Regions from separate parts of the Solibacillus sp. FSL K6-4121 genome, predicted to be linked through region 2. Evidence: a T-box and tRNA genes for the amino acid it is inferred to sense, from the RefSeq annotation. Region 2 holds a T-box; the other regions hold tRNA genes.
The links. A T-box is a leader RNA that pairs with one kind of tRNA and senses whether it is charged. The one in region 2 lies ahead of leuS (leucine--tRNA ligase), so its partner is inferred to be a tRNA-Leu.
Positions count from the first base shown of each region.

Region 1: it encodes a tRNA-Leu, which carries the amino acid that the T-box ahead of leuS (leucine--tRNA ligase) is inferred to sense. The anticodon was not compared.
Region 3: it encodes a tRNA-Leu, which carries the amino acid that the T-box ahead of leuS (leucine--tRNA ligase) is inferred to sense. The anticodon was not compared.

Region 1 covers NZ_JBBOCS010000001.1:539,562-545,110, forward strand. The annotation lists rRNA gene MHH95_RS02730 (16S ribosomal RNA) at 1-1,437, opposite strand, end outside; tRNA gene MHH95_RS02735 (tRNA-Gly) at 1,633-1,706, opposite strand; tRNA gene MHH95_RS02740 (tRNA-Arg) at 1,728-1,804, opposite strand; tRNA gene MHH95_RS02745 (tRNA-Leu) at 1,820-1,905, opposite strand; tRNA gene MHH95_RS02750 (tRNA-Lys) at 1,960-2,035, opposite strand; tRNA gene MHH95_RS02755 (tRNA-Gln) at 2,041-2,115, opposite strand; tRNA gene MHH95_RS02760 (tRNA-Asp) at 2,121-2,196, opposite strand; tRNA gene MHH95_RS02765 (tRNA-Glu) at 2,232-2,306, opposite strand; tRNA gene MHH95_RS02770 (tRNA-Asn) at 2,312-2,387, opposite strand; gene MHH95_RS02775 (SprT family protein) at 2,582-3,049, opposite strand; gene MHH95_RS02780 (Tex family protein) at 3,126-5,297, opposite strand; gene sigB (RNA polymerase sigma factor SigB) at 5,419-5,549, opposite strand, start outside.
Region 2 covers NZ_JBBOCS010000002.1:1,697,604-1,703,152, forward strand. The annotation lists gene MHH95_RS18215 (HD-GYP domain-containing protein) at 1-638, shown strand, start outside; gene leuS (leucine--tRNA ligase) at 683-3,097, opposite strand; T-box leader at 3,210-3,425, opposite strand; gene MHH95_RS18225 (MDR family MFS transporter) at 3,483-4,646, opposite strand; gene MHH95_RS18230 (TIGR01212 family radical SAM protein) at 4,773-5,549, shown strand, end outside.
Region 3 covers NZ_JBBOCS010000001.1:967,585-973,133, reverse strand. The annotation lists tRNA gene MHH95_RS04970 (tRNA-Ile) at 1-40, opposite strand, end outside; rRNA gene MHH95_RS04965 (16S ribosomal RNA) at 138-1,692, opposite strand; tRNA gene MHH95_RS04960 (tRNA-Ala) at 1,814-1,889, opposite strand; tRNA gene MHH95_RS04955 (tRNA-Pro) at 1,897-1,973, opposite strand; tRNA gene MHH95_RS04950 (tRNA-Arg) at 1,979-2,055, opposite strand; tRNA gene MHH95_RS04945 (tRNA-Leu) at 2,073-2,161, opposite strand; tRNA gene MHH95_RS04940 (tRNA-Gly) at 2,167-2,241, opposite strand; tRNA gene MHH95_RS04935 (tRNA-Leu) at 2,288-2,372, opposite strand; tRNA gene MHH95_RS04930 (tRNA-Lys) at 2,390-2,465, opposite strand; tRNA gene MHH95_RS04925 (tRNA-Thr) at 2,472-2,547, opposite strand; tRNA gene MHH95_RS04920 (tRNA-Val) at 2,557-2,632, opposite strand; rRNA gene rrf (5S ribosomal RNA) at 2,644-2,759, opposite strand; rRNA gene MHH95_RS04910 (23S ribosomal RNA) at 2,879-5,549, opposite strand, start outside.

The DNA.
Region 1 (5,549 bases), on a different contig from region 2:
ACAAACTCTCGTGGTGTGACGGGCGGTGTGTACAAGGCCCGGGAACGTATTCACCGCGGCATGCTGATCCGCGATTACTAGCGATTCCGGCTTCATGTAGGCGAGTTGCAGCCTACAATCCGAACTGAGAACGATTTTATCGGATTAGCTCCCCCTCGCGGGTTGGCAACCGTTTGTATCGTCCATTGTAGCACGTGTGTAGCCCAGGTCATAAGGGGCATGATGATTTGACGTCATCCCCACCTTCCTCCGGTTTATCACCGGCAGTCTCCTTAGAGTGCCCAACTGAATGATGGCAACTAAGAATAAGGGTTGCGCTCGTTGCGGGACTTAACCCAACATCTCACGACACGAGCTGACGACAACCATGCACCACCTGTCACCGTTGCCCCCGAAGGGGAAACTATGTCTCCATAGTGGTCACCGGGATGTCAAGACCTGGTAAGGTTCTTCGCGTTGCTTCGAATTAAACCACATGCTCCACCGCTTGTGCGGGCCCCCGTCAATTCCTTTGAGTTTCAGTCTTGCGACCGTACTCCCCAGGCGGAGTGCTTAATGCGTTAGCTGCAGCACTGAGGGGCGGAAACCCCCCAACACTTAGCACTCATCGTTTACGGCGTGGACTACCAGGGTATCTAATCCTGTTTGCTCCCCACGCTTTCGCGCCTCAGTGTCAGTTACAGACCAGACAGTCGCCTTCGCCACTGGTGTTCCTCCAAATCTCTACGCATTTCACCGCTACACTTGGAATTCCACTATCCTCTTCTGCACTCAAGTTCCCCAGTTTCCAATGACCCTCCCCGGTTGAGCCGGGGGCTTTCACATCAGACTTAAGGAACCACCTGCGCGCGCTTTACGCCCAATAATTCCGGACAACGCTTGCCACCTACGTATTACCGCGGCTGCTGGCACGTAGTTAGCCGTGGCTTTCTAACAAGGTACCGTCAAGGTAGCGCCAGTTACTACGCTACTTGTTCTTCCCTTGCAACAGAGTTTTACGAACCGAAATCCTTCTTCACTCACGCGGCGTTGCTCCATCAGACTTTCGTCCATTGTGGAAGATTCCCTACTGCTGCCTCCCGTAGGAGTCTGGGCCGTGTCTCAGTCCCAGTGTGGCCGATCACCCTCTCAGGTCGGCTACGCATCGTTGCCTTGGTGAGCCGTTACCTCACCAACTAGCTAATGCGCCGCGGGTCCATCTTATAGTGACAGCAAAACCGTCTTTCAACTTCCAAACATGTGTTTAAAAGTATTATTCGGTATTAGCCCCGGTTTCCCGGAGTTATCCCAATCTACAAGGTAGGTTACCCACGTGTTACTCACCCGTCCGCCGCTAACGAAAATTCGGTGCAAGCACCAAAAATTCGTCCGCTCGACTTGCATGTATTAGGCACGCCGCCAGCGTTCGTCCTGAGCCAGGATCAAACTCTCCATAAAAGTAGTTTGAAAGCTCATTTGCTTTGCTAGCGATTTAACTTAATTAAAAGTTAAAATCTATTGTTTGCTTCATTTAAGAAGCTTGTTTCCTTAACGTTGCTTGTTCAGTTTTCAAGGTTCATTGTATTGTCGTTAGCGACAACTTTTATATCATACAACATCCTTTTGTGAATGTCAACAGTTTTTTAAAAAAACTGGAGCGGGTGATCGGAATCGAACCGACAACATCAGCTTGGAAGGCTGAGGTTTTACCACTAAACTACACCCGCATTTTATTATTTTATGTTTTTTGGCGCGCCCGACAGGAGTCGAACCCATAACCTTCTGATCCGTAGTCAGACGCTCTATCCAATTGAGCTACGGGCGCAAGTTAAAAGTTACTTGGTGCGGCCGAGAGGACTTGAACCTCCACGGGGTTGCCCCCACTAGGCCCTCAACCTAGCGCGTCTGCCATTCCGCCACGACCGCTTCATTCGACTTTAATTATTATACATCTTTAAAATAATTTGTCAATATGAAAACTGGTGAGCCATGAAGGACTCGAACCTTCGACCCTCTGATTAAAAGTCAGATGCTCTACCAACTGAGCTAATGGCTCCAAAATGGCTGGGGTACCTGGATTCGAACCAGGGCATGACGGAATCAAAATCCGTTGCCTTACCGCTTGGCTATACCCCAATAAATGGCGGTCCCGACCGGGATCGAACCGGCGATCTCCTGCGTGACAGGCAGGCATGTTAACCGCTACACCACGGGACCATAAGTAAACTATAATTATAATATGAAATTAAAAGTGGTGACCCGTACGGGATTCGAACCCGTGTTACCGCCGTGAAAGGGCGGTGTCTTAACCACTTGACCAACGGGCCTACAATGGCTCCGAAGGCAGGACTCGAACCTGCGACCTGCCGGTTAACAGCCGGATGCTCTACCAACTGAGCTACTTCGGAATAATAACTTCTTAGCGACATCATCTTGTCGACTTTTACTATTATAGATATCGAAATAAGTTTCGTCAACACTTTTTAATAATTTTTTTTAAAAATAATTTATTTCCTATTATATATACAAAAAAACATATTCATCTGAAAAGCTCACAATTAATCTTTTCCTTTATCTTCTACTATCTAAACATCTTATTAAGTTAAAGTTCACTTCGCAAAAATTTAATTTTCCCTCGGCAAATGCTACAAGAGTACTTTTTTACATCCATCTTTTTTTTCCTTTTATAAATCTGCCCACAATTTACACAACTATACATATGAATTGCCTTTTTCTTTAGAGGTTTATTTGGCTGCTCTATTGTAGAACAAAATCTTGGCGCTCCGACCTTTTTCAATAAATTTCGGAAATCCGCATCTCGATGCTTATAGCCCATTCCTAAAATATGTAAATGATAATGGCAAAGTTCATGTAAGATAATCCCCTTGAGCTCTTGTAAACCGAAATGATCATAAAGCTTTTTATTGAGCTCTATATTATGACTACTTAATAAATACCGTCCACCCGTTGTTTTTAAACGACTATTAAAATACGCTTTATGAACAAAAGGTCGGTTAAAATATTCATTAGATAACTGTTCTACAAGTTCTTGAAGTTGTTCATCTGTCATACGCTACCTCCCCACACATAATAAAAAAGCACATATTAATTTATGCGCTTTTTATTATAATTGATATTTATTTACTTTACACGTTTAGTTGATTTTCCGGTGAGAGCATCGTTAATGAAATACGCCCTTTACTTGCTTCTACCTTTTCTACCCATACCGTCACAATGTCACCTAATGATACGACATCTAACGGATGCTTTACCCGGCCCTTCTGCAATTTAGATATGTGAACTAGACCGTCTTGTTTTACACCAATATCCACAAACGCTCCGAAATCCACAACATTTCGAACAGTTCCTTGCAATTCCATTCCTACTTGTAAATCATCCATCTGCAATACATCCGTTTTTAGTAAAGGCTGTGGAAATGCATCTCGAGGATCACGGGTTGGCTTTATTAAAGTATCAATAATGTCCTTCAAGGTTACTTCTCCGACATTTAGTGTTTCACTTAATGTCGATAAACTTAATTTATTAATAGCCTCTTCTGCCTTTTGCGTACCTACATCTTTTTTTGTTACCCCCGCTGCCTCCAATATTGCTTCAGCCAATTTATAGCTCTCTGGGTGAATGCCGGTTGCATCCAATGGGTTTTTTGCTTCTGAAATACGTAAAAAGCCAATTGCTTGCTCATAGGTTTTGGCACCTAAACGCGGTATCTTTTTAAGCTGTGTCCGTGAAGAGAATGATCCATTTTCACTTCGCATAGCTACAATATTTTCAGCCACTGTTTTGGATAGCCCTGATACATATTGTAAAAGTGATGCAGATGCCGTATTCACATCAACCCCCACTTGGTTTACTGCAGTTTCTACAATGAACGTCAATGATTCAGCTAGCTGTTTTTGAGATACATCATGCTGGTACTGACCTACACCGACAGCTTTCGGATCAATTTTCACCAACTCGGATAGTGGATCCTGTAAACGGCGTGCAATTGATACGGCACTACGTTGCTCTACTTGTAGATTCGGGAATTCCGCACGTGCCACTTCCGATGCTGAATACACCGATGCCCCTGCTTCATTTACAATAACATAGGCAATATCCCCATCAGTTTCTTTCAATAACTCCGCAATAAATTGCTCTGTTTCACGAGATGCTGTACCGTTCCCTATCGCAATAATACTAATTGGATATTTTTTCAGTAATGCTTTAACAGCCTCTTTTGCTTTTGATGGATCTGATGTTGTATGCGGATAAATAACCCCAACTTCAATCATTTTCCCTGTCTCATCAACTACCGCTAGTTTACAACCTGTACGGTAAGCAGGGTCTACACCTAGAACAACTTTTCCGCGCATTGGAGGCTGCAATAATAGATTTCTCAAGTTTTCCGAAAAAATGTGAATTGCTTGTGCCTCAGCTTTTGAAGTAAGTTCCGCCCGCAATTCGTTCTCAATGGATGGTTTAATTAAACGTTTATAGCTATCAGTAATCGCTGATTTAACTTCATTCACAGACGGGCCTATAAAGTTTCTAGGAATAAAATGATTTTCCATTTGAGCAGTGGCTTTATCTACAGGTACTTCAATTGAAACTCTTAATACTTCTTCTTTCTCCCCACGATTCACCGCCAATGTACGGTGCGGGGCCATTCGGTGGACAGGTTCCTCATATTCATAATACATTTCAAATACTTGCTTCTCATCCTTATCCGCATTTTTCAACATAGTCACGAGCTTTCCTTCTCGCCAAGAAAGAGTACGTAGTTTTTCGCGAACTGTAGCATCATCTGCAAATCGCTCCGCTAATATGTCACGCGCACCTGTCAATGCGTCTTCAATCGTTATTACACCTTGTTCTTCGTTTAAAAACGGATTCGCAAGCTGTTCTAAAGATTGCTTACTAAATTTTAATATTTGTTCTGCCAACGGTTCTAAGCCACGCTCTTTTGCAATTGTCGCTTTGGTACGGCGTTTTTGCTTATACGGACGGTATAAATCTTCCACTCGTTGTAAAACTGTTGCTGCATTAATTGATGCTTGTAACTCCTCGGTTAACTTCCCTTGCTCATCAATCAAGCGAACTACTTCTTCTTTACGTGTTTCGAGTTGTTGTATGTAATGGTAGCGGTCTTCTACTGCCTTAATTTGAACTTCATCCAAGGAACCTGTAACTTCTTTTCGGTAGCGTGCAATAAAAGGTACGGTATTGCCCTCTTCTAATAACCCAATAACTGCTTGCGCTTGTTTTGGTTCTACATTCGCATCTTTGGCGATTATCTGTAACATTTTTTGTTGCTCCATTATGCCACTCCTTTAAATTTTAAACTGCCTTTAGTGTATCACTTATGGATAAGTATTTTCCCAATTATCGATCAAATTCCCGTAAAAAAAGAGCCTACTTATCTAGTAGACTCAAACTTTTTTATAAAGATACGCCACCACTTGCTGCAATGGCATCCTGTAATTTTTTCACAGCTTTTCGCTGAATTCTTGAAACATGCATTTGTGAAATACCGAGTCTTTCTCCAGCTTCCTTTTGACTTAATTGTTCTA
Region 2 (5,549 bases):
TGAAAATGGTTGCTTATCAAACAGAGGATAAAATCGAATTATTAAATCTATTTTATAATGAGTTAGTGAGTGCAAATGTTGAAAATGCAAAAAAAACTTATTTAAAAATTGTAGATAATTTTACTATAGAAGAATATTTCACTAAAATATTTATACCTGTTTATCAGATTTTAAATTTACTGAAGATGCAAAAAGCTATTACTAATACGAAATATGAGCAAGTTGTAGAGTATATGGAACAATTAATGCAGCATAAAGTCGATGAACTGATTGAAAACGATTCATATCATGATCATGTTTTAATTCTAATTGATGACCATGTTCAAAATGATTATTTTTTCAAAGTATTTATAGGCTTAATTCATAATAATCGAATATTTCCTCATGTTATGCCGGTGCATTCCAGTCTGGAAATGATCTTAACAAAGCTTGATACACAAAACTTTTCTAGAACCTGTATCATTACGTGCGGAAATACAGATACGCTATTACTTTCATATTTACCGAATATGTATGAAATGCCGCAAAGGAAAATTGAAAAGTATTTAATTGATTTAATAGGTGACAATAAAGACAATTTTGATTTTCATTATCTTTTGGAAAGAATCGGTGTTCCATCATCAACTATAATCCATTAAAAAAAGTCTGCTCAAAATGCGAGCAGACTTTTTTGTTTTAATATTTATTTAATAACGATATTGACTAATTTCCCTGGAATAACAATTACTTTGACAACTGTTTTTCCTTCAATGAATTCTTGTACTTTGCTATCGGCTAAAGCCACTTTTTCCAAGTCTTCTTTTGAGATATCTTTTGCTACTGTTACTTTCGCACGTACTTTACCTAATACTTGAACAACTACTTCGATTTCGTCATCTACTAGTTTTGCTTCGTCATATGTTGGCCATGTAGCATACGTAATTGTGTCTTCATGTCCTAAAATTGTCCAAAGCTCTTCCGCGATATGTGGTGCGATTGGTGATAATAGTTTGACGAACCCTTTTGCATATTCAACAGGGATCACTTCCGCTTTGTAGCAATCATTAATGAATACCATCATTTGTGAAATAGCAGTGTTGAAGCGAATACCTTCATAGTCATCTGTCACTTTTTTCACAGTTTGGTGATACACTTTTTCCAATGTTGTGTCATTAGAATCTTGAATTTTTGTTGCAAGTTTTCCTTCTTCTGTTACAAATAGACGCCAAATGCGATCTAAGAAACGACGTGCTCCGTCAAGACCGTTTGTGCTCCATGCTACAGATGCTTCTAATGGACCCATGAACATTTCGTATAAACGTAATGTATCTGCACCATGTGACTCAATAATATCGTCCGGGTTTACAACGTTCCCTTTTGATTTCGACATCTTTTCGTTACCTTCACCTAAAATCATCCCTTGGTTGAATAATTTTTGGAATGGTTCCTTCGTATGCACAACACCTAAATCGTAAAGGACTTTATGCCAGAAGCGCGCGTACAGTAAGTGAAGTACAGCATGCTCTGCACCACCGATATAAATATCAACTGGTAACCAGCGCTTTAGTAATTCAGGATCTGCAAGTGCCTGATCGTTTTTCGGATCGATATAGCGTAAGAAGTACCATGAAGAACCGGCCCATTGAGGCATTGTATTCGTTTCACGACGACCTTTTTTACCTGTTACAGGATCAACTACATTTACCCATTCTTCAATATTTGCCAGTGGTGATTCTCCTGTACCTGAAGGACGGATGTTTGTTGTTTTTGGTAATTCTAATGGCAGCTCTTCTACAGGAATTGTTGTCATTGTGCCATCTTCCCAGTGAATTACTGGGATTGGCTCGCCCCAATAACGTTGGCGGCTGAATAACCAGTCACGTAGACGGTAAGTAATTTTCTTTTCCCCTACGCCATTTTCTACTAACCAATCAATCGCTGCCTTAATGCCATCTTCTTTATTTAAGCCATTTAGGAATTCAGAGTTAATATGTGCACCATCCCCGACGAAGGCCTCGATTTCGATATCTCCACCTTCAAGTACTTGGACGATTTCTAAATTAAACTCTTTTGCGAATTCGTAGTCACGCTCATCATGTGCTGGAACAGCCATAATTGCACCTGTACCGTATGTTGACAATACATAATCTGCAATCCAGATTGGCACTTCTTTGCCGTTGATTGGATTTACTGCATATGCACCAGTGAATACACCTGTTTTTTCTTTTGCTAAATCTGTACGCTCAAGGTCAGATTTTAATGATACTTTCTCTAAGTATGCTTCTACCGTTGCACGTTGCTCTGGAGTAGTTATTTCAGCTACTAGTTTATGTTCTGGTGCCAATACACAATAAGTAGCACCGAATAAAGTATCAGGGCGTGTAGTAAATACTTCGAATCCTTTGTCTGTACCAGCCACTGTGAATTTCACTTGAGCTCCTTCAGAACGACCAATCCAGTTACGTTGCATTTCTTTAATCGATTCCGGCCAATCAACATCGACTAAATCATCAACTAGACGGTCTGCGTATTTCGTAATGCGCAGTACCCATTGTCGCATCGGACGACGTACTACAGGGTGACCACCGCGCTCAGAAAGTCCGTCGATTACTTCTTCGTTTGCAAGAACTGTACCTAAAGCTTCACACCAGTTCACGGCAACTTCATCAACATAAGCTAAATCCATTTCCACTAATTTTGTGAAAATCCATTGTGTCCATTTGTAATAAGACGGATCTGTTGTATTAATTTCACGGTCCCAGTCATAAGAGAAACCTAGTTCATTAATTTGACGTTTAAATGTTTCAATGTTTTTTGCCGTAAATTCAGCAGGGTCATTCCCCGTGTCTAATGCGTATTGCTCTGCTGGTAAACCAAATGCATCCCATCCCATTGGATGAAGAACATTATAGCCTTGCATACGTTTAAAACGAGATAAAATATCTGTCGCTGTATAGCCCTCAGGGTGTCCTACGTGTAGACCGGCACCCGATGGATATGGGAACATATCCAAAGCATAAAATTTTGGTTTATCCACTTCATTTTCCGTTTTGAATGTTTTATTTTCATCCCAAAACGCTTGCCACTTTTTCTCAATCTCTTGATGATTAAAACTCACAATAACTCCTCCTTTAAACTCATTCTTGCTGTGGTTTATGTATTGTAGGCGTATTATCCATGATTTAACAGAATATTTAAAAAATAAAAAAATCCCGTCCCATCTTATGATAAGAAGGGACGAGAGGTTATTTTTACTCCCGCGGTACCACCCAAATTAGTGACACAGCACTCAGCTTCATTTCTTAACGCGAATACACGGCCTTAGCTACTAAACATTTCACTAAAGCAAACTCCGAGGCGAGTTCAATTTGACACTTACCAGCTTCCACCATCCGCTGGCTCTCTATAAAGTGAGTCCATCTACTATTCCTCATCACAGTCAAAATTATTATTTCATTCATTTTAACTAATTCCACAGAAAAGTACAAGTAGCTGTTTTATGATTATACTTTTCTTAATACACGATCATATAGCAGACATGGAATAATTGCCAAAACTATAAGAATCGATAAAATCATCATGAGCATTTGCATGCCATATAAGTCCACCATTAAACCACCAAATACAGGTCCAATCATTCGCCCGATTGTTGTTGCACTGTTCACTAGCCCTTGATAAAAGCCTTCTTGACCTTGTGGAGCCAGCTTGTTGGCAATCATCGGGATAATCGGTGTAAAGAATACTTCCCCGAATGTTAAAATGACCATAGCCGCTGCAAACATTTTAAAATCCTGCGCAAAATAAACGACACCAAATGAGATCGACATAAGTACTAAACCTAGTGTTAATTGATGTTTTATTTTATTTTCCCAGCGTGTGACAAGCGGTTTAATAATTGGCTGGATCGCCACTATCATAAAACCATTGATTGTCCAAAGCAAACTATATTGGGACAAGCTCATCCCCAATCCTTGCGTATATGAAGAAATCGTTGCACTCCACTGTGAGTAGCTTAACCAACATACTACGAGAGATATACTTAAAATCCCTATAGCGATTATAGGTGCTTTATTTCTTTGTTTGCCTTCATCACTCGATAAGGACTTCGTTGTGATCCTATTGTTATCAAAACGCTTGTACGTAGTTATGACAAGAACGAAAAATAGTGCATAGAAAAATAAATTCGCACTAAACACATAATCAAACTTTATATCCGCGACTAATCCTGCTAACGCTGGTCCAATGGCAACTCCAACGTTATTTGCCAAGAAAATCGCATTAAAGGCTCTGCGTCCTCCCTCAGGCCAGGCACTTCCTGCAATGGCGTAAATAGCCGGATACACTATTCCCCCGCTAAAGCCCATCATCGCCAAAAATATAATGTATTGTGGCCAATCATGCCAAATAGTGAGAAGCGAAATTGAAAATAAATTAAGTACTACTCCTATCAAAATTGCTTTATAGCCACCTAATCTATCGAATAAATATCCACCTACTAGATTCCCAAAAACACCCGCCAATGAATTGAGCATCAGAACAATGCCCGCTGTAGTCAATGATTTTCCTAAATGATCATGAATATAGATACTATTTAAAGGCCATAAAAATGAATTCCCGACCGTATTTACGAATGTGCCAATAATTAAAAACCAGACTTGTTTCGGCACTGAATTTCCTCCTTCAACATTTGCTCAAATAACAAGTGTATTCTTTCGCATAAAAATGTACAAGAAAAAAATTTTCTATTAGGTTCTGTCCATGTTAGAATAATACGTTAGAGGAGTGAACAACGAATGACTGAAACAAATTTTCCTTTCCCTTCCGACGGGAAACGTTATTATACATGGAATCGCTATTTACGAAATGAATTTGGAAAGAAAGTATATAAAGTCGCATTAGATGCTGGCTTCGATTGCCCAAACCGTGACGGTACGGTCGCTTTTGGTGGCTGTACGTTTTGTTCTGCTGCAGGTTCAGGTGACTTTGCAGGTAGTAAAGTAGATCCGATCCCTGTACAATTCGAAAAAATCAAAGCTAAAATGGAGAACAAATGGAAAGACGGCTTAACGATGGCGTACTTCCAAGCGTACACAAATACACATGCCCCACTTGAAGTATTAAAAGAGAAGTTCGAAGCAGCACTTGCCTGTGAAGGAGTAATGGGTATTTCTATCGCAACACGTCCCGATTGCCTGCCAGATGATGTCGTAGAATATTTGGCTGAATTAAATGAGCGCACTTATTTATGGGTAGAGCTAGGATTACAGACAGTCCATGAAAAAACAGCCAACTTAATTAACCGCGCACATGATTATGCGACATATGTGGAGGGTCTTAATAAACTGCGTAAGCACGGCATACGTGTCGTAACACATATTATTAACGGATTGCCTTTAGAGGATTACGATATGATGATGGAAACAGCAAGTGAAGTGGCTAAACTAGATGTACAAGGTATCAAAATCCATCTGCTCCATCTTTTAAAAGGGACACCTCTTGTGAAACAATACGAAAAAGGTATGCTGGAGTTTATGGAAAAAGATGCATATGTTCAGCTTGTAGCAGATCAG
Region 3 (5,549 bases), on a different contig from region 2:
CTTATCAGGCGTGCGCTCTAACCAGCTGAGCTATAGGCCCTCTTAGAAGTTATAAAATTCATTCATAAACCTTCAAAACTGAACAGCAACCGTTAATGTTTCATTCTCCATGAGAATGATTCCGAAATAATCCTTAGAAAGGAGGTGATCCAGCCGCACCTTCCGATACGGCTACCTTGTTACGACTTCACCCCAATCATCTATCCCACCTTCGGCGGCTGGCTCCATAAAGGTTACCTCACCGACTTCGGGTGTTACAAACTCTCGTGGTGTGACGGGCGGTGTGTACAAGGCCCGGGAACGTATTCACCGCGGCATGCTGATCCGCGATTACTAGCGATTCCGGCTTCATGTAGGCGAGTTGCAGCCTACAATCCGAACTGAGAACGATTTTATCGGATTAGCTCCCCCTCGCGGGTTGGCAACCGTTTGTATCGTCCATTGTAGCACGTGTGTAGCCCAGGTCATAAGGGGCATGATGATTTGACGTCATCCCCACCTTCCTCCGGTTTATCACCGGCAGTCTCCTTAGAGTGCCCAACTGAATGATGGCAACTAAGAATAAGGGTTGCGCTCGTTGCGGGACTTAACCCAACATCTCACGACACGAGCTGACGACAACCATGCACCACCTGTCACCGTTGCCCCCGAAGGGGAAACTATGTCTCCATAGTGGTCACCGGGATGTCAAGACCTGGTAAGGTTCTTCGCGTTGCTTCGAATTAAACCACATGCTCCACCGCTTGTGCGGGCCCCCGTCAATTCCTTTGAGTTTCAGTCTTGCGACCGTACTCCCCAGGCGGAGTGCTTAATGCGTTAGCTGCAGCACTGAGGGGCGGAAACCCCCCAACACTTAGCACTCATCGTTTACGGCGTGGACTACCAGGGTATCTAATCCTGTTTGCTCCCCACGCTTTCGCGCCTCAGTGTCAGTTACAGACCAGACAGTCGCCTTCGCCACTGGTGTTCCTCCAAATCTCTACGCATTTCACCGCTACACTTGGAATTCCACTATCCTCTTCTGCACTCAAGTTCCCCAGTTTCCAATGACCCTCCCCGGTTGAGCCGGGGGCTTTCACATCAGACTTAAGGAACCACCTGCGCGCGCTTTACGCCCAATAATTCCGGACAACGCTTGCCACCTACGTATTACCGCGGCTGCTGGCACGTAGTTAGCCGTGGCTTTCTAACAAGGTACCGTCAAGGTAGCGCCAGTTACTACGCTACTTGTTCTTCCCTTGCAACAGAGTTTTACGAACCGAAATCCTTCTTCACTCACGCGGCGTTGCTCCATCAGACTTTCGTCCATTGTGGAAGATTCCCTACTGCTGCCTCCCGTAGGAGTCTGGGCCGTGTCTCAGTCCCAGTGTGGCCGATCACCCTCTCAGGTCGGCTACGCATCGTTGCCTTGGTGAGCCGTTACCTCACCAACTAGCTAATGCGCCGCGGGTCCATCTTATAGTGACAGCCGAAACCGTCTTTCAACTTTCAAACATGTGTTTAAAAGTATTATTCGGTATTAGCCCCGGTTTCCCGGAGTTATCCCAATCTATAAGGTAGGTTACCCACGTGTTACTCACCCGTCCGCCGCTAAATCAGAGAGAAGCAAGCTTCTCTCATCATCCGCTCGACTTGCATGTATTAGGCACGCCGCCAGCGTTCGTCCTGAGCCAGGATCAAACTCTCCATAAAAGTAGTTTGAAAGCTCATTTGCTCTGCTAGCGATTCAACTTAATTAAAAGTTGAAATCTATTGTTTGCTTCATTTAAGAAGCTTGTTTCATTAACGTTGCTTGTTCAGTTTTCAAGGTTCATGGTGGAGCCTAGCGGGATCGAACCGCTGACCTCCTGCGTGCAAGGCAGGCGCTCTCCCAGCTGAGCTAAGGCCCCTAAATAATGGTCGGAATGACAGGATTCGAACCTACGACCCCTTGGTCCCAAACCAAGTGCTCTACCAAGCTGAGCTACATTCCGAAATATGGCGCGCCCGGCAGGAGTCGAACCCACAACCTTCTGATCCGTAGTCAGACGCTCTATCCAATTGAGCTACGGGCGCAAAATATAAAGTAAAGATGGTGCCGAGGGCCGGAATCGAACCGGCACGGTGATCACTCACCGCAGGATTTTAAGTCCTGTGCGTCTGCCAGTTCCGCCACCCCGGCATTTTTGGAGCGGAAGACGAGGTTCGAACTCGCGACCCCCACCTTGGCAAGGTGGTGTTCTACCACTGAACTACTTCCGCAAAATGCATAAGATATTTTTTACTCTGACAGTATATAAAATTAAAATGGTGCGGGTGAAGGGAGTCGAACCCCCACGCCTTGCGGCGCTAGATCCTAAGTCTAGTGCGTCTGCCAATTCCGCCACACCCGCAGCAGACAATATAAAACTGGTGAGCCATGAAGGACTCGAACCTTCGACCCTCTGATTAAAAGTCAGATGCTCTACCAACTGAGCTAATGGCTCTCTAAATGGTGCCGGCGAAAGGAGTCGAACCCTCGACCTACTGATTACAAGTCAGTTGCTCTACCAACTGAGCTACACCGGCATTTAGAAATGGTGGAGGATGACGGGCTCGAACCGCCGACCCCCTGCTTGTAAGGCAGGTGCTCTCCCAGCTGAGCTAATCCTCCTGGGTATAAAAGCCTAGCGACGTCCTACTCTCACAGGGGGAAGCCCCCAACTACCATCGGCGCTAAAGAGCTTAACTTCCGTGTTCGGTATGGGAACGGGTGTGACCTCTTTGCCATCATCACTAGACTATTTTTTTAAAAAGACAAGATTCATTATATCATACTTTACTCGAAGGTCAAGCATTTTTTATAATTTATCGTTCTTTCAAAACTGGATAAACGTTTCATTGAATTGTGCAATAAAATGTGGTTAAGTCCTCGACCGATTAGTATTCGTCAGCTACATGCGTCACCGCACTTCCACCTCGAACCTATCTACCTGATCGTCTTTCAGGGGTCTTACTTACTTGCGTAATGGGAAATCTCATCTTGAGGGGGGCTTCATGCTTAGATGCTTTCAGCACTTATCCCGTCCACACATAGCTACCCAGCGATGCCTTTGGCAAGACAACTGGTACACCAGCGGTGTGTCCATCCCGGTCCTCTCGTACTAAGGACAGCTCCTCTCAAATTTCCTACGCCCACGACGGATAGGGACCGAACTGTCTCACGACGTTCTGAACCCAGCTCGCGTACCGCTTTAATGGGCGAACAGCCCAACCCTTGGGACCGACTACAGCCCCAGGATGCGATGAGCCGACATCGAGGTGCCAAACCTCCCCGTCGATGTGGACTCTTGGGGGAGATAAGCCTGTTATCCCCGGGGTAGCTTTTATCCGTTGAGCGATGGCCCTTCCATGCGGAACCACCGGATCACTAAGCCCGTCTTTCGACCCTGCTCGACTTGTAGGTCTCGCAGTCAAGCTCCCTTATGCCTTTACACTCTTCGAATGATTTCCAACCATTCTGAGGGAACCTTTGGGCGCCTCCGTTACTCTTTAGGAGGCGACCGCCCCAGTCAAACTGTCCGCCTGACACTGTCTCCTACCCCGCTAAGGGGCATGGGTTAGAAGTTCAATACAACCAGGGTAGTATCCCACCGACGCCTCCTCCGAAGCTGGCGCTCCGGGATCTCTGGCTCCTACCTATCCTGTACAAGTTGTACCAAAATTCAATATCAGGCTACAGTAAAGCTCCACGGGGTCTTTCCGTCCTGTCGCGGGTAACCTGCATCTTCACAGGTACTATAATTTCACCGAGTCTCTCGTTGAGACAGTGCCCAGATCGTTACGCCTTTCGTGCGGGTCGGAACTTACCCGACAAGGAATTTCGCTACCTTAGGACCGTTATAGTTACGGCCGCCGTTTACTGGGGCTTCAATTCACAGCTTCGCTTGCGCTAACCGCTCCTCTTAACCTTCCAGCACCGGGCAGGCGTCAGCCCCTATACGTCACCTTACGGTTTTGCAGAGACCTGTGTTTTTGCTAAACAGTCGCCTGGGCCTATTCACTGCGGCTTCTCTAGGCTATGCACCCAAAGAAGCACCCCTTCTCCCGAAGTTACGGGGTCATTTTGCCGAGTTCCTTAACGAGAGTTCTCTCGCACACCTTAGGATTCTCTCCTCGACTACCTGTGTCGGTTTGCGGTACGGGCACCTCTCACCTCGATAGAGGCTTTTCTTGGCAGTGTGAAATCAGGAACTTCGCTCTAAAGAGCTCGTCATCACAGCTCAACGTTATAGTATGCGGATTTGCCTACATACACGCCTTACTGCTTGAACACGCGCAACCAACGGCGTGCTTACCCTATCCTACTGCGTCCCCCCATTTCTCAAACGGTGAGGAGGTGGTACAGGAATATCAACCTGTTGTCCATCGCCTACGCCTATCGGCCTCGGCTTAGGTCCCGACTAACCCTGAGCGGACGAGCCTTCCTCAGGAAACCTTAGTCATACGGTGCATGGGATTCTCACCCATGTTTCGCTACTCATACCGGCATTCTCACTTCTAATCGCTCCACCAGTCCTTCCGGTCTGACTTCAACGCTATTAGAACGCTCTCCTACCACGCATACTCAAAGTATGCATCCACAGCTTCGGTGAATCGTTTAGCCCCGATACATTTTCGGCGCAGCGTCACTCGACCAGTGAGCTATTACGCACTCTTTAAATGATGGCTGCTTCTAAGCCAACATCCTGGTTGTCTAAGCAACGCCACATCCTTTTCCACTTAACGATTACTTGGGGACCTTAGCTGGTGGTCTGGGCTGTTTCCCTCTTGACTACGGATCTTATCACTCGCAGTCTGACTCCCGTGTATAAATATCCGGCATTCGGAGTTTGTCTGAATTCGGTAAAGCGAGATGCCCCCCTAGTCCAAACAGTGCTCTACCTCCGGTATTCTCAATCACGAGGCTAGCCCTAAAGCTATTTCGGAGAGAACCAGCTATCTCCAGGTTCGATTGGAATTTCTCCGCTACCCACACCTCATCCCCGCACTTTTCAACGTGCGTGGGTTCGGGCCTCCAGTGAGTGTTACCTCACCTTCACCCTGGACATGGGTAGATCACCTGGTTTCGGGTCTACGACCACGTACTAATTCGCCCTATTCAGACTCGCTTTCGCTGCGGCTCCGTCTTCTCAACTTAACCTCGCACGTAATCGTAACTCGCCGGTTCATTCTACAAAAGGCACGCTATCACCCATTAACGGGCTCTAACTACTTGTAGGCACACGGTTTCAGGATCTATTTCACTCCCCTTCCGGGGTGCTTTTCACCTTTCCCTCACGGTACTGGTTCACTATCGGTCACTAGGTAGTATTTAGCCTTGGGAGATGGTCCTCCCGGATTCCGACGGAATTTCACGTGTTCCGCCGTACTCAGGATACACTCTGGAGGGAATGAACTTTTGACTACAGGGCTTTTACCTTGTTTCGCGGACCTTTCCAAGTCGCTTCGTCTAACTCATTCTTTTGTAACTCCGTATAGAGTGTCCTACAACCCCAAAGAGCAAGCTCTTTGGTTTGGGCTCTTCCCGT